DNA from 3 places in the Stenotrophomonas aracearum genome. Region 2 is predicted to be linked to each of the others. Evidence: predicted binding sites of a transcription regulator. Region 2 holds the regulator's gene; each other region holds the start of a gene.
What was found. Region 2 encodes FliA, which starts transcription of late flagellar genes. Its sites were predicted from a motif close to TAAAGTTTNNCNNNCNNNGGCCGATAA; they were not measured.
Positions count from the first base shown of each region.

Region 1: the regulator FliA is predicted to act here: its motif matches at 4,449-4,475, upstream of PDM28_RS17025 (methyl-accepting chemotaxis protein).
Region 3: the regulator FliA is predicted to act here: its motif matches at 939-965, upstream of PDM28_RS13820 (HDOD domain-containing protein).

Region 1 is NZ_CP115543.1:3,772,623-3,782,664, forward strand. Features, by position in the region: gene PDM28_RS17020 (excinuclease ABC subunit UvrA) at 1-1,841, opposite strand, end outside; gene PDM28_RS17025 (methyl-accepting chemotaxis protein) at 1,838-4,420, opposite strand; gene PDM28_RS17030 (SDR family oxidoreductase) at 4,598-5,380, opposite strand; gene PDM28_RS17035 (bestrophin family protein) at 5,401-6,408, opposite strand; gene PDM28_RS17040 (Ohr family peroxiredoxin) at 6,439-6,945, opposite strand; gene PDM28_RS17045 (SDR family oxidoreductase) at 6,952-7,701, opposite strand; gene PDM28_RS17050 (LysR family transcriptional regulator) at 7,832-8,866, opposite strand; gene PDM28_RS17055 (transcriptional regulator) at 8,857-9,120, opposite strand; gene PDM28_RS17060 (carboxymuconolactone decarboxylase family protein) at 9,285-9,764, shown strand; gene PDM28_RS17065 (cupin domain-containing protein) at 9,776-10,042, shown strand, end outside.
Region 2 is NZ_CP115543.1:1,867,649-1,877,690, forward strand. Features, by position in the region: gene PDM28_RS08605 (chemotaxis protein CheA) at 1-409, opposite strand, end outside; gene PDM28_RS08610 (protein phosphatase CheZ) at 414-1,028, opposite strand; gene cheY (chemotaxis response regulator CheY) at 1,028-1,420, opposite strand; gene PDM28_RS08620 (RNA polymerase sigma factor FliA) at 1,437-2,183, opposite strand; gene PDM28_RS08625 (MinD/ParA family ATP-binding protein) at 2,180-3,067, opposite strand; gene flhF (flagellar biosynthesis GTPase FlhF) at 3,054-5,033, opposite strand; gene flhA (flagellar biosynthesis protein FlhA) at 5,188-7,269, opposite strand; gene flhB (flagellar biosynthesis protein FlhB) at 7,287-8,417, opposite strand; gene PDM28_RS08645 (DMT family transporter) at 8,638-9,465, shown strand; gene PDM28_RS08650 (putative bifunctional diguanylate cyclase/phosphodiesterase) at 9,728-10,042, opposite strand, start outside.
Region 3 is NZ_CP115543.1:3,011,425-3,021,466, reverse strand. Features, by position in the region: gene PDM28_RS13825 (Glu/Leu/Phe/Val dehydrogenase dimerization domain-containing protein) at 1-764, opposite strand, end outside; gene PDM28_RS13820 (HDOD domain-containing protein) at 1,066-2,154, shown strand; gene PDM28_RS13815 (phospholipase D family protein) at 2,185-3,765, opposite strand; gene PDM28_RS13810 (rRNA pseudouridine synthase) at 3,821-4,531, opposite strand; gene PDM28_RS13805 (M48 family metallopeptidase) at 4,595-5,092, opposite strand; gene PDM28_RS13800 (DUF2058 domain-containing protein) at 5,144-5,701, shown strand; gene PDM28_RS13795 (mechanosensitive ion channel family protein) at 5,702-6,283, opposite strand; gene PDM28_RS13790 (hypothetical protein) at 6,280-6,447, opposite strand; gene PDM28_RS13785 (RNA polymerase sigma factor) at 6,561-7,145, shown strand; gene PDM28_RS13780 (hypothetical protein) at 7,142-7,648, shown strand; gene PDM28_RS13775 (DUF4097 family beta strand repeat-containing protein) at 7,660-8,541, shown strand; gene PDM28_RS13770 (hypothetical protein) at 8,588-8,767, opposite strand; gene PDM28_RS13765 (YkgJ family cysteine cluster protein) at 8,788-9,078, opposite strand; gene PDM28_RS13760 (Hsp70 family protein) at 9,304-10,042, opposite strand, start outside.

The DNA.
Region 1 (10,042 bases), 1.9 Mb from region 2:
GCATGCAGGCGGCCGCGCGTGCGCTCGATCCGGCTCGGCTGCGGCAGGTCGTCGTCGGTCTCCGCTGCCGGCGGCTCATGGCCCAGGTGGTCGCCAACCAGCTCCACCAGCGCCTGGCTGACCAAGCTGGATTTGCCGGAGCCGGACACGCCGGTGACCGCGCAGAACGCGCCCAGCGGGAAGCGTGCGTCCAACCCATGCAGGTTGTTGCGATGGATACCGCGCAGCTCCAGCCAGCCGGCCGGTTCGCGCGGCGTGCGGCGCATGGCCGCGTGGGTATCGAACAGGTAAGGCGCGGTGGCCGATGCCTTCACCGTGCGCAGGCCGTCCGGCACACCGCTGTACAGCACCTGCCCGCCATGCTGGCCGGCACCGGGGCCGACGTCCACCAGCCAGTCGGCGCGGCGCAGCATCTCCAGGTCGTGCTCGACCACAAACAACGTGTTGCCACCGGCCTTGAGCTGGTCCAGTGCGTCGTACAGCGCCTCCCCATCGGCCGGATGCAGGCCGGCGGTCGGTTCGTCGAGGACGTACACCACGCCGAACAGGCTGGAGCGGATCTGGGTGGCCAGGCGCAGCCGTTGCAGCTCGCCCGGCGACAACGTGGGCGTGGCGCGGTCCATCGACAGATACCCCAGCCCCAGCGCTTCCAGCGTGCCGATTCGCTCCACCAGGTCCTGCGCGATGCGCTGCGCGGCAATGCGCTTTTCTTCAGACAGGTCCGGGGTACGGCGCACGTCGCTACTGCCTGCGTGCTGCAGGCCGCCGGCGGCCACCCGCGCCTGCTCTGCCTTGCGCCCGGCGGCACGGCTACGCGGTGCGCGTGCCGCAGGCGCTTCGAATCGGCCTTCGGCGGCCGGTCGCAGCGCGTCGGCCATGGCCGCCAGTGACAGCTGCGACAGCGCGCCGATGTCCAGCCCGGCGAACGTCACCGACAACGATGCGCGCTTCAGGCGCTTGCCCTCGCAGACCGGGCACACCGTACCGACCATGTAGCGCGCCACGCGCTTTTTCATCATGGCGCTCTGGGTGGTGGCGAAGGTTTGCAGCACATAGCGCCGCGCGCCGCTGAACGTGCCCATGTAGCTGGGCTCTTCCTTGCGACGCAGCGCAGCGCGGGTTTCGGCGGGGGTGAAGCCTGCGTAGACCGGCACCACCGGCTGCTCTTCGGTGAACAGGATCCAGTCGCGCTGCTTCTTCGGCAGGTCGCGCCAGGGAATGTCGACGTCGTAGCCGAGCGTGACCAGGATGTCGCGCTGGTTCTGGCCGTGCCAGGCCGGTGGCCACGCCGCGATGGCGCGTTCGCGGATGCTCAGCGAAGGATCGGGCACCATCGACTGCTCGGTCACCTCGTACACGTGGCCCAGCCCGTGGCAGTTCGGGCAGGCACCCTGCGGCGTGTTCGGCGAGAAATCCTCGGCGTACAGCATCGGCTGTTTCGCCGGATACGTACCGGCACGCGAGTACAGCATGCGCAGCAGGCTGGACAGCGTGGTCACGCTGCCCACGCTGGACCGCACGCTGGCGGTGCCGCGCTGCTGCTGCAGCGCCACCGCCGGGGGCAGGCCTTCGATCGCATCCACGTTGGGCACGCCGACCTGGTCGATCAACCGCCGCGCGTACGGCGACAGCGACTCCAGGTAGCGCCGCTGCGCCTCGGCATACAGCGTACCGAAGGCCAGCGACGACTTGCCGGAACCGGAGATGCCCGAGAACACCACCAGTGCGTCGCGTGGAATGTCCACGTCGACGTTCTTCAGGTTGTGTTCGCGGGCACCGCGAACGCGCACGAACGCGTCAGCGGCAGCGCGGGGTACAGCGGGCTTCTTTCGGGTGCTCATGCATCCAGCATACCCACCGCGCGCATGCGCCTGGTGACGGGCGCCGCCGGCCGCTCCAGCACGAAGGCGGCCACCGCTTCGGACAACTGCCCGGCCTGTCGCTGCATGGCCTGCGCCGATGCACTGGCCTCCTCCACCATCGCGGCATTCTGCTGGGTGCTGCCGTCCATCTGCAGCAGGGTCTTGCCGACCTGTTCGATGCCCTCGCTCTGCTGCTGGGACGCGGCGGAGATACTGGCGGTGATCGCGGTGACCTGTTCCACGCTGCTGACGATGCGGGTCATGGTCGCACCGGCCTGGTCGACTTGGCGGGTGCCCGCATTCACGTTCTCCACCGACGCCTCGATCAGGGTCTTGATCTGGCGCGCGGCGTCGGCACTGCGCTGCGCGAGCAGGCGCACTTCGCCGGCCACCACGGCGAAGCTGCGCCCCTGTTCACCGGCACGTGCGGCCTCCACCGCCGCATTGAGCGCGAGGATGTTGGTCTGGAAGGCAATGCCGTCGATCACGCCGGTGATGTCGCCGATCCGGCGCGACGAGGCGGCGATGTCATGCATGGTCGCCACCACCTGCGCGACTGCGCTGCCGCCCTCCACCGCGATGTCTGCGGCGCCCACCGCGAGCCGGTTCGCCTGCAGCGCCGAATCGGCGTTCTGGCGCACGGTGGCGGTGAGTTCCTCCATCGACGAGGCGGTTTCTTCCAGGTGCGCGGCCTGGCGCTCGGTGCGCTCGGCCAGGTCGCGGTTGCCGGCGACGATCTCGTCGGCCGCGCCATGGATCGCGCCGGTAGCCTGCTGGATGCGCACCACGATGTCGGAAAGCTGCTGCACGCTGGCGTTGGCGTCGTCGCGCATCTGCGCGAACACGCCCTGGAAGTCGCCCTGCATGCGCAGGCCGAGGTCGCCACGCGCGAGTCCCGAAAGCAGCGCCTGCAGCCCGGCCAGGTTGCCCTGGAACGTGTCCAGCAGCCGGTTGATGCTGACCGCCAGGGTCAGCACGAATCCCTGCTTGTCATGCACGGCGATGCGCGCGTCCAGCTCGCCGTGCGCGGCCGCGTCCACCAGCGCGGCCACCTCGGTTTCCACCGTGGTCTCCAGCGCGCGGCTGCGCCATTCCACGGCAGCGCCAAGCAGCTGGCCCTCGTCCAGGATCGGATTGAGCACCAGCTGGTAGCGGACACCGCCCTGCTCGACCTCATGGGCGCTGCCCTTGCCACCCTGCAGTTGCGCGGCCACGTTGGCGAACACCGGGTGCAGCCGATGCGCGGGCTCGCCGCGCCACTGTTCCGGCGTGCAGCCCAGTGCGCTGCACAGCGCGCGGTTGAGGAAGCCGATGCTGCCGTCCGGCTCGAGCACCATCAACCCGGTCTGGGCGCTGTCCAGCGCCTGGCGGGCACGGGTATTGTCGCGCGCGGCCGCACGCTCGGCCTCGATCCGGCTGCGCAGCCGGCCCTGCATGTGCAGCAGCCGCTGCGCCAGCTGCCCGAACTCGTCGTGCGGATTGCGTACGACCAGTACCGTGTCCAAGCGGTCTTCTGCGATGTCCTCGGCAAAGCGCAGGGTGTCGGCGATCGGGCGCTGCACCGCCTGCAGGGTGAGCAGCAGGGTGGCGACCAGCAGCAGCGCCACCAGCAGCAGGGTTACTGCGAACGCGACGGTCATGGTCCGCGCCTGGCTCTGCAGGCGACCGCGCGCCGCCTCCAGCGACGCGGCCTGCGCCTGCCGGACCTGTTCCAGGCTGGGCGCGATCTGCGCGGCGGTGTCGGCCAGCGACTGCGCCTCGATGTCCAGGCCGACCCGGGCAGCCGTGTAGCCCAGCAAGGCGCCCTGGTAGGCGTCCATCGCTGCGCGCAGCGCGTCCTGCGCGTCCGAACGCAGGCCCGGTGAGGCCATCGCCAGCTCGAACGGCAGCTTCGCCTCACTGGCACGGTCGGTGTGGGCGGAATCGCCGGTGAGCAGCAGCAACGCCTCCTGCCGGCGGATCGTCTGCCATTGCGCGTCCAACGCCGGGCGTTGCACCGTGGCCAGGGCGTCCTCCATCGCAGTCGCGGCGGCCTCGACCTGCGCGCGCAGGTTTTCCTCGCCACGCCCCATTTCATCCACGCGTGCGTTCAACGCGGTGATGCCGTCGGCGAACTCGGCGATGCGTGCGGCCAGTGCCTGCAACGCCTCCGCCTTGCCGTTGCCTGCGGCAGCGCGCTGCAGACCGGCCAGCGACTCCTGCAGGTGCTGCCGTGCCTGCTGCAGCGCCTGGCGGTCGGCATCGTCGAAGCTGGTGGCATAGCGGGTCTGCAGGCGGCGTGCGTCGGCGACCTGGGTGCCCAGTGCCGCCACCAGCCCGGTGACCTGCTGGTGCCTGTCGAACGTGTCTGCGGCACGCTCGCTGTTGTACCGTGTCCACGCGTATACGATGGCCACCAGCAACAGGCCCGAAACGCAGGCGACCAGGCTGATCTTCAGCTTGCGCGCCACGCTCAGCCGGCGCAGTGCAACCAGCCCGTCGCGCAGGGCATGCCGGACGGGAACGGACTCACCGCGTCGGGTGAGGGACAACCACAGGCGGCGGGGGAAGGCCGACATTGCGTACTCCAAGCGGAATGACGCATCGGTATCGGCCGGGACTGGCGCAACTTTAGGGTTGCTTATGCAGAACCTTGAGCGCCGTCAAACTACGCAGCCGTTGTACCGTGCGTAGACGACGGGAAGATGACGCGTTGCCTGCGTTCTGCATCTCTTGGAGCCGGCCGGCGGCCGGCACTACGGCTTTGGGAGGTGGACGAGGGGTAACGGACCGCGCGTGTGGCTGTCCAGCCAGTCGGCGAAGCGGGTACTGCCCAGCAGCGCGCCGGGTTCGGGGGTGAGGGTGGTGTCCTTCAGCCGGGCGCCGTAGTAGCGCGCATCCGGGTCTTCCACGACCGGGCGGTCGTCCTGGTTGAAGTACATCACCCGCTCCACCAGCTCGAACAGGCGGTGGCACTCGGGGCCGGCGATCTGCACCATGCGCCGGGTCGGCGCGGTCATCGCGACCTGGGCGACCAGTGCGGCCAGGTCATCGGCGGCCACCGGCTGGACCTTGGCAGGCGACAGGTGCAGCGGCTGGCGTTGGGCCAGCGGTGCCACCAGCTGTGCCATGAACTCGTGGCACTGGGTCGCGCGCACCAGCGTGGAGCGCAGGCCGGATTGGCGGATCAGGCCCTCCTGCACCGCCTTGGCGCGGAAGTAGGGGCTGTCCTGCAGGTACGGCGTCCCCACGATGGAAAGGCCGACCAGATGTTCCACGCCGGCGCGTTCGCAGGCGGCCAGCAACTGTGTGGTGGCCCGCTGGAAGAAGTCGCCGACCTGCGGGTCGTCGAAGATCGGCGCGTTGGCGGCATCCACCACCACCTGTGCGCCCTGCAGTGCGGCGGGCAGGCCCTGGCCGGTCAGCACGTCCACGCCGGTGCGGCGCGACGCCGGTACCGCTTCGTGCCCGTGCGCAGCCAGATGCTCCACCACCCGACTGCCGATCAGCCCGTGGCCTCCGATGACGACGATCTTCATGTGTGAGGTCCTTGTAGGTGTTACATCACGATAGGGCTGGCAGGCGCCTGCTGGATCGGCACATCGCGCTCATCCAGCATCTGGCGAAGGTCGCTCTCGACCGTGCCGCACAGCTGCGAGATCGGAATGTCGTTGGCACCGCCTTCGAACGGGTTGGCGCTGCTCTCACCGACCTGGTCCAGCGCGGCGTACATCCACGACACCAGCACGCCCAGCGGGATCGCCAGCCACACCATGTGCCCGGCCATCGCACCGCCCACGGTGTCGTTCATCGGCGCCAGCAGGTCGATCATGCCCAGCGGCAGCAGCAGGCACAGGATGCGCACGAAGATCACGTTGATCACCGCGTACTGGCGTGGGTACGGGTAGTTCTTGATGCGCTCGCTGCGCGATTGCTGGTCATGCAGGTCGCGCAGCACGCGCTGCAGCTCGGCGAAGCTGGCCTGCGGAATCTGTCCGTCGTCGAGCAGCTGGCGCAGCGCGGCGCCCTGCAGCGACAGCACTTCGGTGGCCCTGCTGGTCGCACCCAGGATGCGCGAGCGCTCGTCCGGGGTCACGTACTTGGTAAGTTCGGCATCCAACGTGCGCACCTTCTCCGGCACGTCATAGTGCTTGCGGTACTCCACATTCGGCGTCAGCTTCTGGGTTTCCCACGGCTTGCTCTCGCGCATCTGGTAGCGCAACGCGGTCAGCCAGGCCAGGTGCCGGTACACCAGCCGCCGGGTATGTTCGGGGTGGCTCACGTAGTCGCGGCTCATGGTGCCCCACAAACGGCTGGCCGCGGTGATCGACGCCCACACCTGCTGCGCTTCCCACAACCGGTTGTAGGTCTGGGTGTTCTTGAAGCCGGCGATCAGCGCCACGCTGGTGCCGAGCATGAAGATCACGTTCCACGGCACCGTCAGCCAATGCAGGCCGCCCAGCTGGTACAGCGCCACCAGGGCGACGTTCCACAGGATCAGCAGGTACAGCGGACGACGCGTCCAGACCAGGAATTCGGTGAAGGTGTAAGAGCGACCAGCGTGCATGATCGTTGTCTCCGGCAGGGTAAGCGCCGCTCAGGGCGCTGCGGTGGGCACCACGCTCACCACGTGGGTGATGCCGTTGCGGAACATCTTTGCGTAGGGGCAGACGCGTTCGGTATTGCGGACCAGCTCGGCAGCCACGCTGCTCTCCAGCCCGGGAAGGTAGGCCTCCACCTCGGCCGAAAGCAGGTACAGCCCGTCGATCGGATCGCGCGAGAAGGTCACCGCCACCTCGATGCATGCATCCACCAGCACCAGTCCGGCGCGGCTGGCCAGCAGGTTCATCGCACCGTGGAAACAGGCGGCGTAACCGGCGGCCAGCAGCTGCTCCGGGTTGCTGCCGCCGCCGGGACCACCCAGCGAGGGCGGCAGGCGCAGATCGAGCTCCAGCGCGCCGTCGTCGGACACCACCACGCCGGAGGCACGACCATGGCCGGTGACACCGCCCTGGACGCGCACCCGCCCGGTGTAGAGCGGACGCACTTCATCGCCACGGTATTTGTCGAGTACGGCAGGCGACGGCGGCTTCAGGTCGGACATGGCAGGTCAGCGCACCAGTCCGGACTGCTGCAGCCAGCCGTCGAAGCCCTGGCGGCCCAGCCATGCCTGTCCGGCAGGTACCAGGGTGTCGTCCTGCAGCTGCGCACCGAAGTACGGCGCCTGCGCGTCGCCGACCACGCGGCGCGGGTCGCCGGTGCGGTCCATGAAGCGCTGCGCCAGTTCGTCCATCGGCGCGCGCTCGGGGCCGGCGATTTCCACCACGCCATTGATTGCGGGCTGCAGCGCCACCTTCACCACCGCATCGGCCACGTCGTCGGCGGAGATCGGCTGCACCAGTGCGGTGGGCAGCCGCAATGACTCACCGGCGGACTGGATGATGCCCGGCAGGAACTCGAAGAACTGGGTGGAATGGATGATGGTGTAGGCGATGCCCGCGTCGCGGATCAGCGCTTCCTGCGCGATCTTGCCGCGGAAGTAGCCGCTGGCCGCCAGCTTGTCGGTACCCACCACCGACAGCGCCACGTGGTGACGCACACCCGCCGCCTTTTCGGCCGCGAGGATGTTGCGTCCGGCGGTCTGGAAGAACGCCAGCACGGCCGCGTCCTCGAACGACGGCGAGTTGGCCAGGTCGATGACCACGTCGGTGCCGACCATGGCCGCGTCCAGGCCCTCGCCGCTGATGATGTCGATGCCGGTGGAGGGCGCGGCGATGACGATCTCGTGCCCGGCCGCGCGCAGGCGGTCGACTACTTTGCTGCCGATGCGGCCGGTGCCGCCGATGACCAGGAACTTCATGGGGATGCTCCACTGCTGGAAGGGGACGCCCCGCTGGAACCGGGGCTTGTGGGGATGCTAGGCAGAACGCCAGGGCGGCAGTAGATCCGCGCACGGACGCGCACTGTTGCCTGCCGGGAACCAATCGGGGTCACCGCCAGGCCCCGGCGTCGATGTCGCGCGCCGGGGCGCCGGCATGCTGCACGCTCTCCCAGTGGGTCACTACGTCCAGGTCGAGCGCGCGGACCTCGCTGGTGATGAAGTCGATGAAGGCGCGGATCCGCTTGGGCAGCTGGCGCCGACTCAGGTAGCACAGGTAATGGCCACGGTCGTCGGCCGCATATTGGTCCAGGCAGCTCACCGCCAGGCCGGCGTCCAGCGCCGCACGCACCTGGTAGTTCGGCAGCTGCGCCAACCCCTGGCCCTGCAGCACCGCCTGCAGCGCCAGGTCGGCGTCGTTGAACACAAGCGCCGAGGACGGTTCCACGCTGAGCGGCTTGCCGTCCACGCGGAATTCCCACGGCTGCAGGCGCCCGTTCGGCTGGCGCTGGCTGATGCAGGCATGCGCGGACAGTTCGGCCACGGTGCTCGGCAGGCCATGCTGCTGTACGTACGCCGGTGCGGCACAGACCAGAAGCTGCATTGGGATCAGATGCTTGGCGATCACCTCGCTGTCTTCCAGCACGCCATCGCGGAAGGCCACATCGATGCGATCGGCGGCCAGGTCCAATGCGCGCTCTTCCAGCTGCAGCTCCAGGGTGACCTCGGGGAAGCGTGCGCGGAAGGAAGAGAGCAGCGGCGCGATCACCTTGCGGCCAAAGCCATGGTTCGCGCTGACCCGCAGGTGGCCGCGGGGTGGTCCGTCGCGAAGGTCGCGCATTTCCTCCAGCGCCTGCAGGATGCGGTCCACGCCGGGCCGACAGCCGTCATGGAACAGCTCGCCCTCGCGCGTCAGCGAGGTGGACCGCGTGGTGCGCAGGAACAGGCGCACGCCCAGCTGCCCTTCCAGCTTCTGCACGCTGCGGCTGACCGCCGAGCGACCGATGCCGAGTCGATCTGCCGCGCGCGAGAAGCTGCCCTCGTGGGCCACCGCAATGAAGGCCATGACCCCGGCATAGCTTGCCGAGAAGCCGGTGGTGAGCGGATCGACACCGTCTTCGACGGTGCCCGGTTCGGTCAGGGACATGCGGGTGGCACTCCGGGGAGGCGCGCGTGGGCACGCAGGCAGGCATGGGCGGCTTGCAGGCGCTGCCGGCAGTCGTCGGCAGAGAGTCCAAGCAGGGGCATGAGCTCTTCGATGGATGCCCCGGCCACGTCGTGCAGTAACAGCAGCAGGCGCGCGTCGGCCGGCAGGGCATCCAGCGCGGCCAGAAACGTCGTCCACACCTGGTCGGCGGGGCACGGCGGGCCTGCGGCATCGGTGGCGTTCAGGGTGCTCATACCGGTCAGACGGACCAGCGCACTGCGCTGTGACAGCCCCACCCCGCCGCGATTGGTGCGTTGCGCTCAACACGGTGCGTCCGCCGCGCCGGCTACCGGGGCGGCGGCGCGGCGCCTAGCCTGCAGCCTCCGATCTGCCCCCCTCCACTGCCTGGACCACGACCATGAGCGAACGTCTCGACTACCAGAAGCAAGCGCCCGCCCTGTTCAAGAAACTGCTCGACTACAGCATGGCCGCGCATGCCACCACCATCGAAGAACCGATCCAGGACCTGATCGCGATCCGCGCGTCCCAGCTCAACGGCTGCGGCTTCTGCGTGGACATGCACGTCAAGCAGGCCACGATCCACGGCGAGCGTCCGCTGCGCCTGCACCACCTGGCAGTGTGGCGCGAATCCACCCTGTTCAGCCCGCGCGAACGCGCCGCGCTGGCGTGGACCGAAGTGCTCACCCAGCTGCCCGTGCACGGCGTGCCGGATGAACTCTACGAGCGCGTGCGTGGCCAGCTTTCCGAACAGGAAATACTGGATCTCACCCATGCGGTGATGGGCATCAATGCCTGGAACCGCATCAACATCGCCTTCCGCAGCGAACCGGGTTCGCGCGACAAGGCCTGGGGCCTGGACAAGGCCGACCTCAACTGAAGGAGACACCCATGCGCCTGATCCTGTGCTCCCTGCTGCTGGCCGCCGCCAGCCCCGCCACGATGGCGGCCGCACCCGCCCCTGCCGCCCCCGAGCCGGTGGTGACATCGGTGATGAGCAAGGCCCTGCCCGAGTACCCGGGCAAGGAAGCCTTGATCCTCACCGTGGAGTACCCGCCGGGCGGTGCCGACCCGATACATCGACACGATGCGCATGGGTTCGTCTACGTACTGGAGGGCAACATCGTGATGGGCGTGGCCGGTGGTCGCGAGGTCACG
Region 2 (10,042 bases):
CGGCGGCCGCCACCGGTGCCGGCACTGCCGGACCGTTGACGTCGAACTGCGCGATCAGTTCCGGCGGGGCATAGCCCGGCTCGGTACCGGCCGACACCGAATCCAGCATCGACTGCAGGTAATCCAGCGACTGCTGGCCGGCATCGAAGTGATGCGCCTGCAGCACCGCGTGCCCGGAGCGGGCCATGCCCAGGGTCTCTTCCGCGGCGTGGCACAGTTCCACCATCGCCTGGATGCCGAGGAAACCGGCACCGCCCTTGAGCGTGTGGAAGCCGCGGAACACCGCGTTGAGCTGGTCGCTGTCCTGGGGCGACTGCTCCAGCGACACCAGCTGTTCGCCGAGGCGATCCAGGATTTCCTGGGCCTCGAGGATGAAGTCGGCGGCAATGTCGTCTGGAACAGCACTCATGGTTTCAAAGTCCCAAATCGGAAAGCAGATCGTCAGCGTCGACCTGCGACACCTGGTGACGGTCCAACCCGGTCACGGCGGGGCCGGCCAGGCCGTTGTCGCGCTTGCTGGTGGTCTCGTCCGGCGGCGGCAGGCCGAGTGCGCCGAAGCCTTCGTGGACGCGGCGCACGATGCCGACCACGCGGCGGATGATCTGCCCGGTGAGGTCCTGGTAGCTCTGGGTGAGCGCGATCTCGGTGAGGTTGTGGCGGATCCGCTCCAGCTGCACGTCCTGGTCCGGGCTGAGCCCGTTGGCGCGCAGCTGCTCGGTCAGCGCCCGGCATTCTTCGGCCAGGTCCAGGGTGCGGTGGGTCGCCTGTTCGGTCATCGCCACCACGTGGTCCAGGCGTGCACAGGCGTCGTCCAGCTCGCCGGCTTCGCTGGGCAGGGTGGGCAGTTCGCCCAGCGCCTGGCCCAGTTCGCGGGCCAGCCGGTTCAGGCCTGCCATCATCGGCTGGGTGCGCAGCGCGGCCAGCGCATCGATTTCCCGGCGCCAGCCCGCTTCGTCGCCACTTTCCAGCGCGGCAAGGGCGTCCTGCAGGCGCTGCACCAGCGCCGATTTGTCGCGAAGGGTTTCCATCAGGCGCTCGCCGCCAGGCGCTCGAAGATCTTGCCGAGCTTCTCTTCCAGGGTCTGCGCGGTGAACGGCTTGATGATGTAGCCGTTCACGCCGGACTGCGCCGCTTCGATGATCTGCTCGCGCTTGGCTTCGGCGGTGACCATCAGCACCGGCAGGGTCTTGAGCTTGGCGTCGGCGCGGATCGCCTTGAGCAGGTCGATGCCGGTCATCACCGGCATGTTCCAGTCGGTGACCACGAAATCGAACGGCTGGCTCTGCAGCAGGGCCAGCGCGGCATGCCCGTCCTCGGCTTCGGCCGTATTGGTGAAGCCCAGATCGCCCAGCAGGTTCTTGACGATACGACGCATGGTCGAGAAGTCGTCGACGATCAGGATGCGCATGTTCTTGTTCAAAGGTGTTTCCTCGGTCTCAGTTGTTCTCGAGGCCGGCGTCGGCCGCCTCGAAGATCTTCAATCGGCCACGCAGGCGCAGCACGGCCTGGCCATGGATCTGGCAGACGCGCGACTCGCTGACCCCGAGCACTGCGCCGATCTCTTTCAGGTTCAGTTCCTGCTCGTAGTACAACGACAGCACCAGCTGTTCGCGCTCGGGCAGCAGGCCGATCGCGTTGCCCAGCTCGCGGCCGAATTCGCCGCGCTCGAGCACCTGCTGCGGGGTCGGGCCGCCCTGGGCCACGGTGTCCAGCTCGCCCTGGTCTTCGATCCGCGACTCCAGGCTCAGCACCTGGCCGCGCGCGGCGTCTTCCATCAGGCGAAGGTAGTCGGGCAGCGGCATGTCCATCGCGGCGGCCACTTCGGTGGCGCTGGCGGCGCGGCCGGTGCTCTGCTCCAGGCGGCGGATGGTGGAGGCGGCGTCGCGCGCACGGCGGTGCACCGAGCGCGGCACCCAGTCGCCGCGGCGGATCTCGTCGATCATCGAGCCGCGGATGCGGATCGAGGCGTAGGTTTCGAACGAGGCGCCCTGGTCGGCGTCGTAGCTGCGCGACGCCTCGATCAGGCCCATCATGCCGGCCTGGATCAGGTCGTCCACTTCAACGCTGGCCGGCAGGCGCGCGGCCAGGTGGTGGGCAATGCGCCGGACCAGGTCCGAGTGCTGGGCAATGCACTCGTTGGCGGCGGCGCGTTGCACCTCCTTGTATTGTGCGGCGCCTTTCATGCGGCCACCCCGCGCTGCTTGAGGATGCGTTCCAGGAAGAACTCGACCCCGCCACGCGGTTCGGTCGGGGCCTGCCAGCGCGCGGTGCGGCGGGCGATCTCGGCGATCGCCTGCGCGGCCGGGCTGGACGGATAGGCCTTCACCACCGGCTGCTGGCGCTGCACCGACAGGCGCAGCCAGTCGTCCTGCGGCACGCAGCCCAGGTAGTTGAGCGAGACGTCGGCCAGGAACTTCTCGCACACGCGGCTCAGCTTTTCATAGAGCACGCGGCCTTCATTGGGGTCGCGCACCATGTTGGCCACGACCTGGATGCGGTCCACGCCGCGCTCGCGCGAGAGCACCTTGATCAGTGCGTAAGCGTCGGTGATCGAGGCCGGTTCATCGCAGACCACCACCACGGTGTCCTGCGCGGCCTGGCAGAAGGTCAGCACGCCGTCGGTGATGCCGGCGGCGGTGTCCACCACCATGAAGTCCAGTTCGCGTTCCAGTTCGGAGAACACATTGACCAGGCCCACGTGCTCGGCCGGCTGCAGTTCGGCCATGTGCCGGCGCCCGGACGCGGCCGGGACCACCAGCACGCCGTTGGGGCCTTCCAGGATCACCTCGTCCAGCGTGCAGCGCCCGGCGACCAGGTCGGCCAGGGTCAGCTTGGGCTGCAGGCCCAGGATCACGTCGATGTTGGCCAGGCCCAGGTCGGCGTCCAGCAGCAGCGTGCGCTTGCCCATGCCGGCCAGCGCCACGGCCAGGTTGGCCGAGACATTGGTCTTGCCCACGCCGCCCTTGCCGCCGGTGACGGCGATGGTGCGCACCGGGCCCAGCGGCTGGCTGCGGGTGGCCGACAGCGGGAAGGTCCTGGTCAGGTTTTCGTACTCACGCGACGGCATGGTTCAACTCCGGGTTGCAGGGCATATCGGCCGCGCGGCGCAAATCTTCAAGGCGAAGTACAAGATTGGCGGCACTGGCCCGGTGCAGGTCTTCGGGGACGTCCTGGCCGTCGGTGACCCAGGTGATCGGCAGGCGGTGGTCGACCGCCACCGACAGGGCGGTACCGAAGCGGCCGGTCTCGTCCAGCTTGCTCAGCACCACGCCCTGCGGGTTGGCGGCGCTGAAGCGGCGGACCACTTCGTCCATGTCGCCGAAGCTGGTGTTGGCCGGCAGCACCAGCAGGGTGCGTATCTGCTCGGACGCGCGCAGCCACTGCAGCTGGGCGGCCAGGGCGCGGTCGCGCGGGCCCAGCCCGGCGGTGTCGATCAGCACCAGCTTGTAGTCCTTCAGGCGCTCCAGCAGCTGGGCCAGGTCGCTGCCGCTGTTGGCTTCGTGCACCGCGATGCCGAGCTGGCGGCCGAAGCCGTACAGCTGTTCGCGGGCTCCGATGCGGGCGGTGTCGGTGGTGACCAGGGCCACGTCGCGGGCGGCATGCGCTTCGGCGAAGCGCGAGGCCAGCTTGGCGATGGTGGTGGTCTTGCCGGCACCGGTGGGACCGACCAGGGCGATCACGCCGCCGGCCTCGAGCGGGTCGACCGGGGCGATCGGCAGCTTCTTCGAGAGCAGGCCCAGCATCAGCCCGCGGCCACGGTGGGCTTCGGTGTCCAGCGGGATCTGCAGGGCGACGTCGCGGCAGATGCCGGCGTCGAAGCCGTATTCGTCCATCAGGTCGAGCGCGGCGGCACGGACCGGCGAGCCGCGCAGGCGTTCGTCGGTGAAGCGGTTCATTTCGCGCTCGATCACGTGGCGCATGCCGGCCACTTCATGGCGCAGCTGGCGCAGTTCCTCGTCGTCGCGGACCAGGGTGACCGGGACGGGTGCGGCGACCGGCGCGGCGGCAACCGGTTCCGGAGCAGTCACCCGCTCGGCTTCGGCGATCTCGGCCGGCGCCGTCGGTTCGTTGGCGGCCTGCATGGCCGGCAGCGCCGGCGGGGCGATCATGATCGCCGCCACCGGGGCGACCGGAGCGATCGGCGCAACCGGCGCAACCGGTGCAGCGGTCTCGATCATCACCATGGGAGCGGGCGGCACGAACACGGCGGAGTCGTCGATGTCCAGGCGCGCGGTGGCAGCTGCCGGGACCACCGGGACGGTTTCCCACAGCGGGGCGATCGGTGCGTCGAACGCGGCGCGCTGCATCTGTTGCGCGGGCATCTGCGGCAGCTGCGGCGGCAGGCTGCGGCCGGGCGGGGCGTGCATTTCGAACAGCGGGGCGTCGTCCTGCGGCGGGTCGATGATGAAGCGGGCGCGGTTGGACGGGGCCGGGGTGGCCGCGCGGGTCGGAGACGGTGCGTCTTCGATCGTTGGCCGGGCAGAGCCCGGCGTTACGTCGGACTGGGCGGCGTAAGCGGTTGCCGGGTTGGCAGCGTGGGCGGCGGCCTGTTCGACATTGAAGGGAGCGAAGATCTGTTCCGGCAGCGCGTCCAGGGTGCGGCGCGGTGCAACTGCCGCGCGGGCCAGGGTCGCGGCGAAACCGGGGCTGCCCGGCGGCGGCACGATTTCGTTGGCGGTGTCCAGGGTGCGGCCGGTGGCGCCGACGGCGGCGCGGGCCAGCGCAGCGACCGCCGAGGTGGTGGCGGCCACCGGCTCCGGCGCCGCTACCGGTGCCTTGCGGCGGGTGACGGCGGCGATCACCGCGTCGGCGGCATTGCGCGGGCGCGGGGCCGACGGCGGCGGGGCGACGTCCTTGCGGGCCGCTTCCAGTGCGCGCTGCACCGCGCCTTCGTCATAGTTCGCCGCGGCCACGATCTCCACGCCTTCCTCGATCCGGCGATTGGACAGGATCACCGCATCGGGACCGTGTTCCTTGCGCACCAGGTTCATGGCCGAGCGCATATCGGGAGCGACGAAGCGTTTGATTTTCATGCTGTGGTACCGGGACGGAGTCTGGGGCTGGGGGGCGGAAGGGAGGCTCTGGTTGTCGGTGGTCTGCACGGTCCGGGGTTCCCTTCTTGTCCTGCTGCGGTGATGGCGAAATGGGTGTGTCTGTTTTCTGACGCGTTGCTGTCGGAGTTCCGGCTCAGCTGATCGTGCCGACCAGCTTCAAGCGCTTGTCTTCCGGCACCTCGCTGTAGGCCAGCACGGACAGCGACGGAACGCTGTGGCGTACCAGCCGTGCCAGCGCGGCACGTACCGGACCGGGCACCAACACCACCGCGGGCTCGTTTTTCGCTTCCTGCTTGCCGACACATTCGGCCAGGCTCTGGTGCAGTCGCTCGGCGAGTCCGGGTTCCAGCGCTGCGCCGTTGCCCTGTGTGGACTCCTGCAAGACACGTTCCAATTGCGGGTTGAGGGTGAACACCGGCAGCTCCGCCGACATGCCGGCGATCTCCTGCACGATGAAACGGCCCAGCGCGTTGCGCACGGCGGCGGTGAGCACGCCCGGGTCTTGGCTGAGCGGTGCGTTTTCCACCAGCGACTCGGCGATCTTGCGCAGCTGGCGCACCGGGATGCGCTCGATCAGCAGGTTCTGCAGTACCCGCACCACCACCGACAGTGGCAGCGCCTTGGGGGTGAGGTCTTCGACCAGCTTGGGCGCGCTCTTGGCCAGGTTGGCCAGCAGCTGCTGCACTTCCTCGTGGCCCAGCAGCTCCGGCGCGTGCTCGCGGATCAGGTGCGAGAGATGGGTGGCGACCACGGTGGCCGGGTCGACCACGGTGTAGCCCATCGATTCGGCGTGGGCGCGCTGATGCGGCTGGATCCAGGTGGCATCCAGGCCGAACGCGGGGTCCTTGCCGGCGATGCCTTCCAGTGCGCCGAGCGCGCTGCCCGGGTCCAGCGCCAGTTCGCGGTCCGGATGGATCTCTGCGGTGGCCACCGGCACGCCGTGGATCAGCAGGCGGTAGGCGGTGGCGCCCAGTTCCAGGTTGTCGCGGATGTGCACCGAGGGGATCAGGAAGCCGATGTCATGGGTGAGCTTGCGGCGCACGCCCTTGATCCGCGCCATCAGTTCGCCGCCCTGGTTCTTGTCCACCAGCGGGATCAGGCGGTAACCCACTTCCAGGCCGAGCGGATCGACCGGGCGCAGTTCGTCCCAGGTGAGTTCGGCGGTGGGCGAGGGCGTGCCGGCCGGCAGGCCGAGCGCGGTGGTCGGGCCGGACGCCGGCGCAGCGGCGGCCTGCTCGGCGACCTGGCTCTTCTTCCACAGCTTCCAGGCGATGAAGCCGAGGATGGCGGCCAGCGTCAAGAAGGCGACGTTGGGCATGCCCGGGACCAGGCCGACCAGGCCGAGGATCGCGGCGGCAATGGTCAGCGCACGGTGCTGGCCGAACACCTGGCCCATCATGGCCTGGGCCATGTCCTGCGAGCGCGAGGCGCGGGTGACCAGCATCGCCACCGCCGAGGACACCAGCAGGGCCGGCAGCTGCGCCACCAGGCCGTCACCGATGGAGAGCAGGGTGTAGGTGGCTGCGGCTTGGCCGAACGGCATGCCGTGCTGGAGCACGCCCACGGCCAGGCCGCCGAGCATGTTGATGAACAGGATCAGGATGCCGGCGATGGCGTCGCCGCGGATGAACTTGCTGGCACCGTCCATCGCGCCGTAGAAGTCGGCTTCCTCGCGGACTTCTTCACGACGGACCTTGGCTTCCTCGCGCGTCAGCAAACCGGCGTTGAGGTCGGCGTCGATCGCCATCTGCTTGCCGGGCATGGCGTCGAGGATGAAGCGCGCGGTCACTTCGGAGACGCGCCCGGCGCCCTTGGTGATGACCACGAAGTTGATGATGGTCAGGATCGCGAAGACCACGATGCCGACCGCGTAGTTGCCGCCGATCACGAATTCGCCGAACGCGGCAATCACCTTGCCGGCCGCGTCGTGGCCGTTCTGGCCGTTGAGCAGGATCACGCGGGTGGAGGCCACGTTCAGCGCCAGCCGCAGCATGGTGGTGATCAGCAGCACGATCGGGAAGATGGTGAAGTCCAGCGGGCGCTTCACGTACACCACCGCCAGCAGCACCATCAGCGAGATGGCGATGTTGAAGGTGAACAGCGCGTCCAGCACCGGCGCGGCCAGCGGCACCACGACCATGGCCAGCAGGGCCAGCACGATCAGCGGGGCGCCCAGGCCCTGGCGGATCATGTCCAGGGCGCGGCGGGTGTTCATGCCAGCGGGCTGGGCGCTCACGGGCGGCCTCCCTTGCCGAACTCATCCACGTCGATGCTGGGCGCGGCCGGCATCGGCCCGCCCCGCCAGGTGCGCAGCTGGTAGACGTAGGACAGCACCTGGGCGACGGCCGAATACAGTCTCACGGGAATTTCCTTTCCAAGTTGACCTTCCCGATACAAGGCGCGTGCCAAAGGCGGGGCCGAGACGATGGCGACCTTGTTGCCGTCGGCCACTTCACGGATGCGCAGGGCGGTTTCGTCCACGCCCAGGGCCACCACGGTGGGGGCGCCCATCCTGCCGCCGTCGTATTTGAGGGCGACGGCATAGTGGGTCGGGTTGACCACGACCACGTCGGCGGTGGGCACCGCTTCCATCATCCGGCGGTTGGCCAGCTGCTGCTGCATCTGCCGGATGCGGCCCTTCACTTCCGGGCTGCCCTCGCTTTCCTTCATTTCCCGGCGCAGCTCTTCACGGGTCATCTTCAGCTTGCGCATCCAGTTCCAGCGCTGGTACGGGGCGTCGATGGCAGCCAGCAGCATCATGGCGCCACCGGTGGCCAGCATCAGCTTCAGGGTGAAGCCCAGGCCGTTGACGATGGCCGCTTCCAGCGGCTGGTGGACCAGGTCGCGCAGCGGGCGGATCCCGTGCCAGACCACCAGCCCGGCGGCAGCGCCGACGAACAGGATGCGCAGCAGCGACTTGATGAACTCGGCGATGGCCTCGGCGCCGTACAGGCGCTTCATGCCGGCCATCGGGCTGAGCCGGTTGAACTGGGGCATCAGCGACTTGTTCGACCAGCGCAGCCCGCCCATCGCCACCGGCGCCAGGAAACTGGCCAGCAGGCAGATCAGCAGCAACGGCCACATCGCCAGCATCAGCTGCAGGAACAGGTGGCCGAAGTGGCTGAACAGGCCGTTGGGTTCGAAGCGAAGGCCGGCCTCCGGGCTGAGCGCGGACTTCATCCAGGCCTTGCCGCCGGCCGCCATACTCCCGGAAAACGCCATCAGCGCCAGCACCGAGGCGCCGAACACGGCGGCCGTCGCCAGTTCGCGCGAACGCGGGATGTTGCCCTCTTCACGGGCATCGCGCAGGCGTTTTTCGGTAGGTTGTTCGGTCTTTTCGCCGGCTTCTTCGTTTTCGGACATCGTGAGCGGGTACCGGAAGGGTCACCCGGGGTGGTGCAAGAACTGTTCCGTTGTGGGACGGCGACGGCCTTCTTCGTTGGTTGTCATGCCCGAACCGGACGCGGGAAACTCACGTGCGGGCGATTGGGATGCGACCCTACCAAGGCGGGATCCGCGCAGCCGCGGTGGCGGGACAGACGCGGTGATGCGACCCTGCAGGGCTGAATGCCTGGGGTCTCCGATGTCGCTTACCCTCTTTCTCGTCGTGCTGTTCGCCGGTCTGCTTCACGCCAGCTGGAATGCCATCGTCAAACGCGGCAGCGATACGCTGCTGACGACGATTTTGGTGACGGGGGCGGCCGCGCTGATTTCGGCGCTGCTGCTGCCGTGGGTGGCCGCGCCGCACCCGCGCAGCTGGCCGTGGCTGGCGGCGTCGACCGTGCTGCAGGCGGGGTACTACGTGCTGGTGGCACGTACCTACCGGATGACCGACATGAGTGCGGCGTACCCGTTGATGCGGGGGTGTGCGCCCATCGTGGTGGCGGTGGTGGCTGCACTGCTGCTGGGGGAGCACCTTGCGGCCGGGGCGTGGATGGGGATCGTGCTGGTGTGCGGGGGCATCCTGTGCATGGCGCATGGGATCCAGCGGCAGCATCTGTGGCGGCCGCTGCTCAATGCGGGGGTGATTGCGACCTACACGCTGGTGGATGCGTACGGCGCGCGCCAGTCGGGGTCGGCGCTCGGCTACACCTTGTGGCTATTCCTGTTGTCAGGCTTGCCGTTGCCGATCTGGGCGCTGTGGGCGCGTTCGCCGCGGCTGGTGGGATATGCGCGTGCCAACTGGCACTACGGGCTGGTCGGGGGTATCGGGACGCTGACCTCGTATGGCCTGGCGCTGTGGGCCATGACCCAGGCGCCGGTGGCGATGGTGTCTGCGCTGCGCGAAACCTCGATCGTGTTCGCGGTGATCATTTCCGCGTTCGTGCTGCGCGAGCGGGTAAGGCGGCAACGGTGGCTGGCGGCCGGGCTGATCGTGGTGGGAGTGGGCGTGCTGCGGTTCGCAGGTTAGTTCGGGGGTCGCGCACCTCGGGTAGGGTCGGTCCCCAGACGACCGCACGGAACGGTTCCACGTTCTGTAACGCATGACCATCGAACGGCAAGAGCCGTTTCCGTCCCAAGGTCATGCCCAATCGGGCGCGGGCAATTTACGTGCAGTCGATTGGGATGCGACCCTACCAAGGCCACAGCACAGTCCAAAGCAGCGTCCAACGCCGGTGTCACGCCGCAGATCGGCACGGCCGGGTAGAGCCACGCCCTGCGTGGCTGCGCCCTCAGTCCAGGAAATGCCCGCCTTGGCTGGCCTGCAGTTCCGATGCGACCACCATGCGCGGTCGCGGCAGGTCGTGCAGCTGCATGAAGCGCTCCGGGTCGACCGGGCGGCCGAGCAGGTAGCCCTGCAGGAAATCACAGCCCAGCCGTTCCAGGTAGGCGCGCTGGCCGGCGGTTTCCACGCCTTCGGCGACGATGTCCATGTCCAGCGCGTGGCCGAGCGCCACGATGGCCGAAACGATGACTACGTCTTCGGAGCTGTTCTCAAGATCGCGCACGAAGGCGTGGTCGATCTTGATCTCGGTGGCTGGCAGGCG
Region 3 (10,042 bases), 1.1 Mb from region 2:
ACAATCTTGCACTTCAGCCGCGGCAGGGTCTGAGGGTTGATCGCGCCTTCCAGTGCGCACGGCGCGAACACGTCGGCATTCACGTCGTAGATGTCGTCCGGCTTCACCGCTTCGGCACCGTATTCGGTGACCGCGCGCTCGACCAGGCTGCTGTCCAGGTCGGTGACGAAGAGCTTGGCGCCACGGTCGCGCAGCAGCTTCACCAGTTCCATGCCAATGTGGCCCAGGCCCTGCACCGCGATGCTGACCTTGCCGACTTCTTCATGGCCCAGCTTGTGCTGCATGGCCGCCATCAGCGCCTGCAGCGCGCCATAGGCGGTGAACGGTGCCGGGTCGCCCGAGCCGCCATGCACCTGGTGCACGCCGGTAACGAACTCGCTTTCCAGGTAGATGTTTTCCATGTCGTTGACGTCGGTACCGACGTCCTCGGCGGTGATGTAACGCCCGCCCAGCGAATCCACGTAGCGTCCGAACGCGCGGAACAGCACTTCGGTCTTGTCCCTGCGCGGATCGCCGATGATCACCGCCTTGCCGCCGCCCACGTTCAAGCCGGCCAGCGCGTTCTTGTAGGTCATGGTGCGGCTGAGCCGCAGTGCATCGGCCAACGCCTCGTCGGTGCTGGCATACGGCCGCATGCGCACCCCGCCCAGGGCCGGGCCCAGGGTGGTGTTGTGGATGGCGATGATCGCCCTCAGGCCGGCATCGCCGCTGTGGCAGAACACCACCTGTTCGTGACCGGACGTTTCGAGGGTTTCAAATAACATGGCGACTCCGATGGTGCGAACGTCGGCCAACAGCGGCGAACGAACCAGCAAAAGGTGGGGTGCAAAACAAAAAAAGCGACGTCGTCGGTTCGGCAGGACGGGTCGCGCGGCGCCATTCTAGTGCATTCCGCCCGACGACGTTGTCAGCGGGCGGTGACCGCCGTGGGACAACCCTAAAGTTGACGGGTTCCGGGCCGATGCCGTGGCAACGGTGCGCGGTACCGGCAAGCCAGGACAGGTCAGACGTGGGTGCAGTGGCAACAATCCAGAAAAAGAGCCCCGCCCCGACGGGGCCGGGCCGATGACCGCGCTTCTGGTCGGGGCGGCGGGTCTGCTGGTGGCCGCGGGCGTGGGCTGGGGTCTGTATCGACGCCCGGCAGCGGCGCCCGTGGCACGGCGCGCGGCTGCCGCCGATCCACACCTGCCAGTGGCCGCTGTGCCCACCGCAGGCGACCCGGCAGGGACCTTGCAGGCCGGGCTGCATGCGCTGGCCCTGGGGCCCGGCAGCGGCGGGGTGGATCGCGCTGCGGGGGCCCAGGACGCCGCGCTGCAGGCGGCCGTGGCGGCGGCGCTGGAGGCGCAGGACTGGTCGGCCCGGCACCTGCCGCGTCGTCCGCAGCTGTTGCCGCAGCTGATCCAGACCGTGAATGACAGCGACGCCTCGGCGCGCAGCATGGCCTCCATCATCGGCCAGGACGCGGTGCTGACCGGCAACCTGCTGCGCATCGCCAACAGTCCGGTCTATCGGCTGCAGGCCAAGCCGGTGGACAGCCTGCAGCGTGCGGTGACCCTGGTGGGCACCGACGGCATCCGCCAGATCATCAGTGCGGTGCTGGTGCAGCCGGTCATGCAGCTGCACAGCGACGCCTTCCCGCAGTTCGGCACGGTGGTCTGGGAACACGCGTTGCTTGCCTCGCGCGCGGCGGCCGACCATGCACGCCTGGTGACCCACGAAGATGCCTTTGCCGCGCAGTGGATGGGCCTGACCCAGGGCCTGGGCGCGGCATTGGTGATGCGGCAGCTGCTGGACGCCGCCTGGCAGCATGGCGCGGTGCCCTCGCAGGCGCTGGCCAGCACGTTGCTGGACACCTGGAGCCTGCCGGTCGCCAGCCGGATTGCTGCGGCCTGGGAGCTGCCGCCGTCGGTGCATGAAGCCCTGCTGCGCGACGGCGAGGCCAGTGGCGGTGGGTTGGCGGCCAGCCTGCGCTTCGCGCGCGCGGCGGCGTCGGCCAGCTTGTTGTGCCGGCACGGCCGGATCAGCCAGGCCCAGGCCTCCGCGCTGCTGGAGCAGCTGGAGGGTACCCCGGCGCACGCGTTGCAATGGATCTGGCGCCGGCTGCATGGGCGCGGGGTAGAGACGTTGGATGGGGATGAGGTGGGAGACGCGTAGCGACACGCCGCGCGTGTCCCACGGAACCCCTCACAACTGCGATTCCAGCGGCAACCAGCTGATCACCCGTGCCACGGCCCGTTGTTTGAACGACGTATCCGGTTCCCGGTCCAACAACGTCGGCGGCGTTTCCGCCCAATCCAACCACCGCACCTCATTGTCCGGCGTGCGCGTCACCCAGTAACTCATCTTCGGGCTGGCCAGGCGCAGATACTCCTCGCGCAGCTCCGCTGCCAATGCGCGGTCCTCGAACATCACGCCCATCTCGGTGTTGAGATACGCCGAACGCGGGTCAAGATTGAATGAACCGACAAAGCCGCGCTTGTCATCGATCAGGAACGCCTTGGTATGCAGGCTCGCGCCGCTGCTGCCGAACGGGCCGCTGCCACCGCCGCCCGGACCGCGCGACTTCAGTTCGTACAGGTGCACGCCGTCCTGCAGCAGCGGCAGGCGATAGTGCATGTAGCCGCTGTGCACTGCCGCCACGTCGTTGGCCGCCAGCGAGTTGGTGACCACGCCAACGTACGCACCGCGCTCCACCAGCGCCGCCAGACCGCGCTCGCCTTCGTCGCCGGGCACGAAGTACGGCGAGATCAGCAGCGCCTTGTCGCGCGTCGCGCCAAGGTCGCGCACCAGCCGGGTCACCAGCCAGTTGGCCTGGTCGTCGCGGCGATGCTTCATGGCCGGGTCGGAAATGATCTCCACATTCGGCGACCAGTGCAGCTTGACCTCGTTGAGCCCAAACCTGCGCGCTGACTCCGAACGCTCCACCCGCTGCAGGTAGGGCTGTGCCGCGTCGAGCTTGGCCTCGTGCGCCGATTCCAGCATCAACAGGCGCAGCTGGGCCGGGGTATGGAAGGCGAGGGCCGCCACCGGCACCGCCGCTTCGCTGTTCCAGTACGCGTCGAAAATGGTGTTGGCCTGCTGCACCGCCTTGCCCGCCACCAGCAGGTCCAGGTCCCGGAAGTTCACGTCGCTGCGCGCGCTGAAGTACTCCTCGCCGATGTTGCGTCCGCCCACGATCGCCACGCGCCCATCGGCGATCCACTGCTTGTTGTGCATGCGGTGGTTGACGCTGAAGAAGCGCTGCACCATCTCCACCAGCCGCCACAGCCCGTCGCGGTTGCGGAACGGGTTGTACAGGCGGATCTCGATGTTGGGGTGCTCATCGAGCGCCATCATCAGCGCGTCCTTGTCCTGCGCGTTCATGTCGTCCAGCAGCAGGCGCACGCGCACGCCGCGCTCGGCGGCCTGGTACAGCTCCTGCGCCATCAGGTGGCCGATCAGGTCGTCCTTCCACATGTAGTACTGCAGGTCCAGGCTGCGCGCCGCGTGGCGGGTGACCACCGCGCGCGCGGCATAGGCATCCAGCCCTTCGGACAGGAACGCCACGCCCGACTGGCCCGGGTGTTGGGCCTGCAGGCGCACCACTTCGCGGTCGATCGGGCCCTGGGCCGGCTGCAGGGGCAGCACCGTGCTGTGTGGCCCCATCGCCTTGGGCGTGAGGTGGTCGCCCAGCAGCAGGCCGCTGAGCACCAGCAGGATCAGGATCGCCAGCACCACGCACACGCCGCGCAGCAACCGGCGCCACAACGGCATCTTTTCGGTCATGCGCCGATCCTAAGCGGGGCGCGCGTGCACTGCGAGTGCACGGCACCGGGCGGGATCAGAAGCGCTCGTCGGGGGCCAGGTAGCGCCACTGGCCCGGCGCCAGCTTGCCCAGGGCGACCCGGCCCACGCGCAGGCGGCGCACGCTGACCGCCTCCAGCCCAACCTGGCCGCACATGTCGCGCAGCTGGCCCGGGTGCACCGGCTTGATCGCAAAGCGCAGGCGGGTTTCGTTCTGCCAGCTGACCTTGCACGGCGGCAGCGGCCAGTTGCGGAAGCTCAGGCCATGGGCCAGCCGGCGCATGCCGTAGGGGGCCAGCTCGCCGGTGACTTCCACCAGGTATTCCTGTTCCAGCGTCGCGCCGCGGTCCTTCAGGTAGGACACCACGCGCCCGTCCTGGCTGACCACGACCAGGCCGCTGTCTTCGGCCGGCAGCGGCATCGCCAGCTGCAGGCCGTGGAAATGCCGCTGCAGCAGGGCCACGCCGGTGGCGTCCAGTTCGCTGCGGCTGTCCGGGGTGACCATCGCGCACATGTCGGCCGCCGGCATGCCGGCCGGCTTGTGCAGCAGCATGGTCACGGTTTCGGCGCGGGTCGCCTCCGCGTTGTCGCGCAGCACCATCACTTCGTCGGTGACCATCGCCTGCGGCTGTTCGACCACGGTGCCATTGACCGTGACCCAGCCGCCCTCGATGTAGCGCTGGGCGTCGCCACGGGAGCAGCCGATCAGGCTGGTCAGGCGTTTGTCGAGTCGGATCGGGTCGGTCATGGGGCAGGCAGCAGGAAACGGGGTGGGGGCGGGCAGTGTACTGGCTCGGGCCGGTCGCCGCGTTCAGGCGCCGGGCCGCTCCAGGTGGGTCAGGTATAGCCGCAGGTCGAATTCCAGCTGGTGGTAGTCCGCCTCCATGTGCGTGCACAGCTGGTAGAAGGCCTTGTTGTGGTCCGCTTCCTTCAGATGCGCCAGTTCATGTACCACGATCATCTTCAGGAACGGCGCCGGGGCCTCGCGGAACACGCTGGCGATGCGGATCTCGCGACTGGCCTTGAGCCGGCTGCCCTGCACCCGTGAAATGGTGGTGTGGGTGCCCAGCGCGTGCTTGAGCACCTGCAGGCGGCTGTCGTAGAGCACTTTGGACAGCGGCACCGACTGGCGCAGGTAGCGCTCCTTCAGCGCCTGGGTGTAGTCGTACAGCTGGCGGTCGTTGCGCACCGTATGCAGCTCGGCGTAACGGCGCTCCAGCCACGGCCCCAGGCGGTCGGCCGCGATCAGCTCGCGCACCTGCTGCTGCAGGGCGTCGGGGTAGCCGGCGAGGTATTTCAGGGCGGTCATGCAGGGCAGTATGATGGCCCCTGGATTCCCGCAACAACAGACGTACAGGCAATGGCGAAGGCAAATCCCCTGCAGGAACAGCTGCTCAAGGCCGGGCTGGTCAAGAAGTCCCAGGTCTCCCAGGCCGCGCGCGAACAGGTGAAGGCCCGCCACGGCAAGGCCCCGGTGGCGCCCACCGAAAGCCAGCGCGAAGCCGACCGCCTGCGTGCCGAAAAGGCCGAGCGCGACCGCGCGATCGAAGCCGAGCGCAAGGAAAAGGGACGCCAGCAGGAACTGCAGGCGCAGGTCCGGCAGATCATCGAAAGCAACCGGGTCAAGCGTGAAGGCGAAAGCGAATACCGCTTCAATGATGGCAGCCTGATCCGCACGATGCTGGTCAACGAGCTGCTGCGCCGGCAGCTGGCGGCGGGCAGCCTGGTGATCGTGCGCCTGGGCGAGGGCTTCGAACTGGTCCCACGCGCGGCTGCCGAGAAGATCCGCGAACGCGACACGTCAGCCATCGTGCTCGACAACGGCAAGGACCGGGGCAATGCAGAGCCCAGCACGGGCAATGCGGAAGACGACGCCTACTACGCGCAGTTCCAGGTGCCAGACGACCTGATCTGGTGATCAGCCATCGCCCTGGATGCCACCCGGGGCCTGCGACGGATCGCGCCAGCGGCGCACGGTGCGCTGGAAGAACATGTTGTTGGGAATCTGCAGCACGGTGCCTTCATGGCCGCCGGCATTTTCCTGCAGGGTGGTGTAGATCAGGTTGACGTCGATCACCCGGCCCTTGAGGCCTGGCTTCTCGCCGTTCTCCAGCACTTCGATGCAATCGTGCAGGCGGAACGGGCGGGTGGTGAAGATCAGCAGCGTGCAGAAGATGTTGGAGAGCACGCTCCATGCCGCGAAGAACGCCACCGCGCCCACGGCGGCAAAGCCGGTGAACGCCGTCCACAGCACGCTGGCCTGCACCCCGATGATCTGCAGCACCACCATCAGTACCGCGAAATACACCACGAAGGTGAACACGCGGCGCGCGCCCATCACCATCTCCGGCGGCAGTGTGTAGTGCTCGCCAAGTCGGCGCAGCAGGCGCCGCGCAATGAGGCGAACGAGCCACGCGACCAGCAGGGTCAGCAGGATCTGCAGTGCGGGCGCGCCGTATTGCAGCCATTCATGGGTCCAGGCAGGCAGGTGTTCTTTCATGCCCGCCAGTTTACCAACCCCGACACGCACAACGGCGCCCGCTGCTCGTACTGCACGCACAGGTCGGCACGCGGCGGTGGCGACACGCGCAGCGTCACCGGGCTGCCGGGCAGGGTACAGGCGGTGGCCAGCGACAACAGCAGGGCAAGACACGTGGGCGACATGCGGACCTCCTGGGGCGATCCTTCGCGGGGACAGGAGATTGGATGCAGCCGCCGGCGAAAAGGTTTAACCGGCCCGGCTTAAACCTTTTCGATGGCGCCCGCATCCAAGGGATATGCTCGATACGACCATGCCCGCCCTCCGCGCCGCCAACGACGCCGACCCCACCGACGAGTCCGCCCTGGTGCGGGCCGCCGTGGCCGGCGACACGGCTGCCTACGAGCGCATTTACCACCGGCACGCGCCGCGCCTGTATGCGGTGCTGTGGCGGCTGTGCGGTGGCCAGGCCGCCCGTGCCGAGGATGCACTGCAGGAAGCCTTCCTGCAGGCCTGGCGCGCACTGCCGGGCTTCCGTTTCGACAGCAGCCTGGGCACCTGGCTGCACCGGTTGGGGGTCAACGCCGCGCTGATGGAGCTGCGTGCCAATGCGGCGCGCGATGCGGCCGACAGCGGCGAAGACGATGGCGCAATGCTGGCCGCAGTGCCCTCGTTCGACCGCTGCGCGGGCACCACGCTGGACCTGGAGCGCGCGCTGGAAACGCTGCCGCCGCGCGCCCGGGCGGTGCTGGTGCTGCACGACATCGAAGGCTGGAAACACCATGAAATCGCCGAACAGCTGCAGATGGCGGTCGGCAGTTCCAAGGCACAGCTGCACCGTGCGCGCGGCCTGCTGCGCGCGCGCCTGGGAGAACCCGCATGAACGATCACGACGACAACGCTTTCCATGACGACCTGCAGGCGCGCCTGCGCGCGCTGCCGGCCGAACGATTGCCGCCTGCCCACACCTGGCAGCGCATCGCCGCCCGGTTGCCGCCCCGCACGGCCGTGGTGCCCATGCCAGCGCCCACGCGTCCGGCACGGCGCTGGCCGCTGCGCATCGGCCTTGGCCTGGCCGCCGCGCTGGCGGTGCTGATGGTGGTGCCGACCGCGCCGCCGCCGACCCCGCGCCCCACGCCGCTGCAGCGCCAGGCCGATGTCATGGCCGCCGAGTACCAGCAGGCCATGGCGGCCCTGCCGGCGGACCGGATCGGCGCGGACTGGCAGCCGGCGCTGCACGAACTTGATTCCAGCGCGGGCACCATCCGCGCCGCCCTTGCCGAGAACCCGCGCTCCGGGTTCCTGCTGACCCAGCTGCAGCGTACCTACGCGCTGCGCCTTGAACTGACCCAGCAGGCCGTCAACGCCGCTGGCCTGCCATCCTGAAGGAGAGACCCATGCCCCTGTCCAAGCGTTACCTTGTTGCCCTCGCGCTGCTGCTGCCGCTGGCCGCGCAGGCCGCCACCCGCGTCGACGAACGCCACCCGCTGGCCGCCGGTGGGCGGGTCGAACTCAGCAATATCGCCGGCAAGGTCACTGTGCGTGGCTGGGACCGCAATGAAGTGGCCCTCAGCGGCAGCCTGGCCGACGGCCTGCGCCTGCAGCAGGACAAGAGCGCCAACCGGGTACGGTGGGAGGTGATCTACCCGCGCAACGGCAACAGCGGCGGCGCCACCCTGGAACTGCGGGTGCCGCGTTCGGTGGAAGTGCAGCTGGGCACGGTCAGTGCGGACATCGACGTGGCCGAGGTGGACCTGCGTCGGCTGCAGGCAAACGCGGTCAGCGGCGATGTCGCCGCCAGCGGGCGCAGCGGCGAAACCAACCTGGCCTCGGTGAGTGGCAGCATCCGCTCGCAGGTGCAGACCCCGCGGCTTGAACTGCGCGCGGTGAGCGGCTCCATCCAGGCCGGTGGCGGCGCAGGCGACGTGTCGGTAGGCACCGTGTCGGGCAACATCACGCTGGATGCGGCGAAGGTGCAGCGGCTGGCGGCCGAAGCGGTGTCGGGCAGCCTGAAGGTCGGCGCAGCCGGGCTCGCGCCGGGCGGCAAGGTGACCTTGGAAACGGTGAGTGGTTCGATCAGCCTGAGCCTGCCGGCGCAGGTGTCGGCGCGCCTGGCGGTGAAGACCTTCAGCGGTGGCATCAGCTCACCCGTGGGCCAGGTGGAAAGGCCGCGTTACGGTCCGGGCCGCAGCCTGGACGCGCGCCTGGGAGGCGGCGACGGGGACATCTCGATCAATGCCCACTCGGGCAGCGTGAAAGTCACGCTCGGCGGCCGCTGAGTGCGGCCCCCGCACCGGCCCAGGGCCGGTGCGGACGGCTGCGGCATCAGCCGGCCTTTTTCAGCGCCAGGGTATTGCCCAGTACTTCGATCTTGCCACCGCTCTTGCGGAACGCGGCCAGGTCGGCGGCGATGCTGGCGCTGCTCATTGCGGTGTTGGAACCCTGCTTGCGGTCAACGCGAACGGTGTTGCCTGCCTTGGGGGAGGTCTTTGGCGAACGGGCCATGGATGCTCCTGTCATGGGTACTACGTGGGAAAAAACGTCGACGCCTCGTGCTGCTGTCGACGGTAGTCCTGCCGCACGGTGCGGCAGTCATCGCCGCCCATCGAAAACTGGCGGCAGATCGCGGGGCGCTGCGAATAGATCGTGCAGCGCAGGTGATAGGGGTCGATCGCAGCGCACCAACCTTCGTCGTTGCGTGCCATCACGGTACGGCCGGCTTCATCGGTATCCAGCAGATAGGCCGGCACCGCGTCGTCGGGCATCACCGTTACCGACAACCGACAGCACACCGCGTCGCAGCGGCGGCAGTCGATGGTGTCCGGCTCGGCGCATGCGCCCAATCCAGTTTCTCCTGGCGAAAGACGATCCCGACGCCACGGACAGGTCCATGGCACCAACATCGGCGGGGATGATGGCCTCTACGAGGCTGGAGACGACATGCGCATTGCGCATCGAAGCCGAAAAATGATAGCGCTTTCGGCGTAACGTTTTGTTAATGCGGCGGTTCCACGGCTGGAAACCCTTGCCGCGCAAGGGCTTCAGACGTTGCCTGCCGCCGCCCAGGCCAGCCCGTGGACCACGCCGAACGAGGGATTGCCCCGCACCAGGGTCGACCCCGGGAAGGCCGCTGCCACGGCCTGCTGCAGGTAGCCGGCGCGCGACATGCCGCCGGTGAGGAAGACCGCGGCCGGATCATGGCCGATGTCCGCCCGGACCTGTTCCAGCAGGCCGGTGAGCTCGCCCAGGTACTGCCCGGCGGCCCCCTCCAGGCGGGCGCGCTCGACTGCCACGCCAAGGTCGCGCTCGATGAAATCCAGTGCGCTGGCGTGCTGCGCCTCGCTGCTCAGCGAAATCTTGCAGCGCTCCACTTCGCGGTACAGGCGCGCAGTGTTGCCGGTCTCCTGCAGCGCCTGCAGGCGCTTGCCCCACGGCGCGTCCACGTCGCGGTAGGCGTGCTGGCGGAAATCGCGCTGGCGGGTCATGTCCTGCACCATCGCCGCTTCCACATAGTGGTGCGCCGGCACGCGGCTGCTGCCACGGCCGAACAGCGGCATGTACGCGCCCAGGCTCAGCGCCAGGTCGATATCGGTACCGCCGCGCGCGATCCCCCATGCACGGTGGATCTTCGGCGCCTGCGTGCCGCCCACGCGGGCATGCGCCACGTCGGTGGTACCACCGCCGATATCCACCACCACCGTGTCGTGTTCCTGCGCGCTCTCGGCGTGGTAGTGCATGGCCGCTGCGGCCGGCTCTTCCAGGAAATCCACGCTGTCGAAA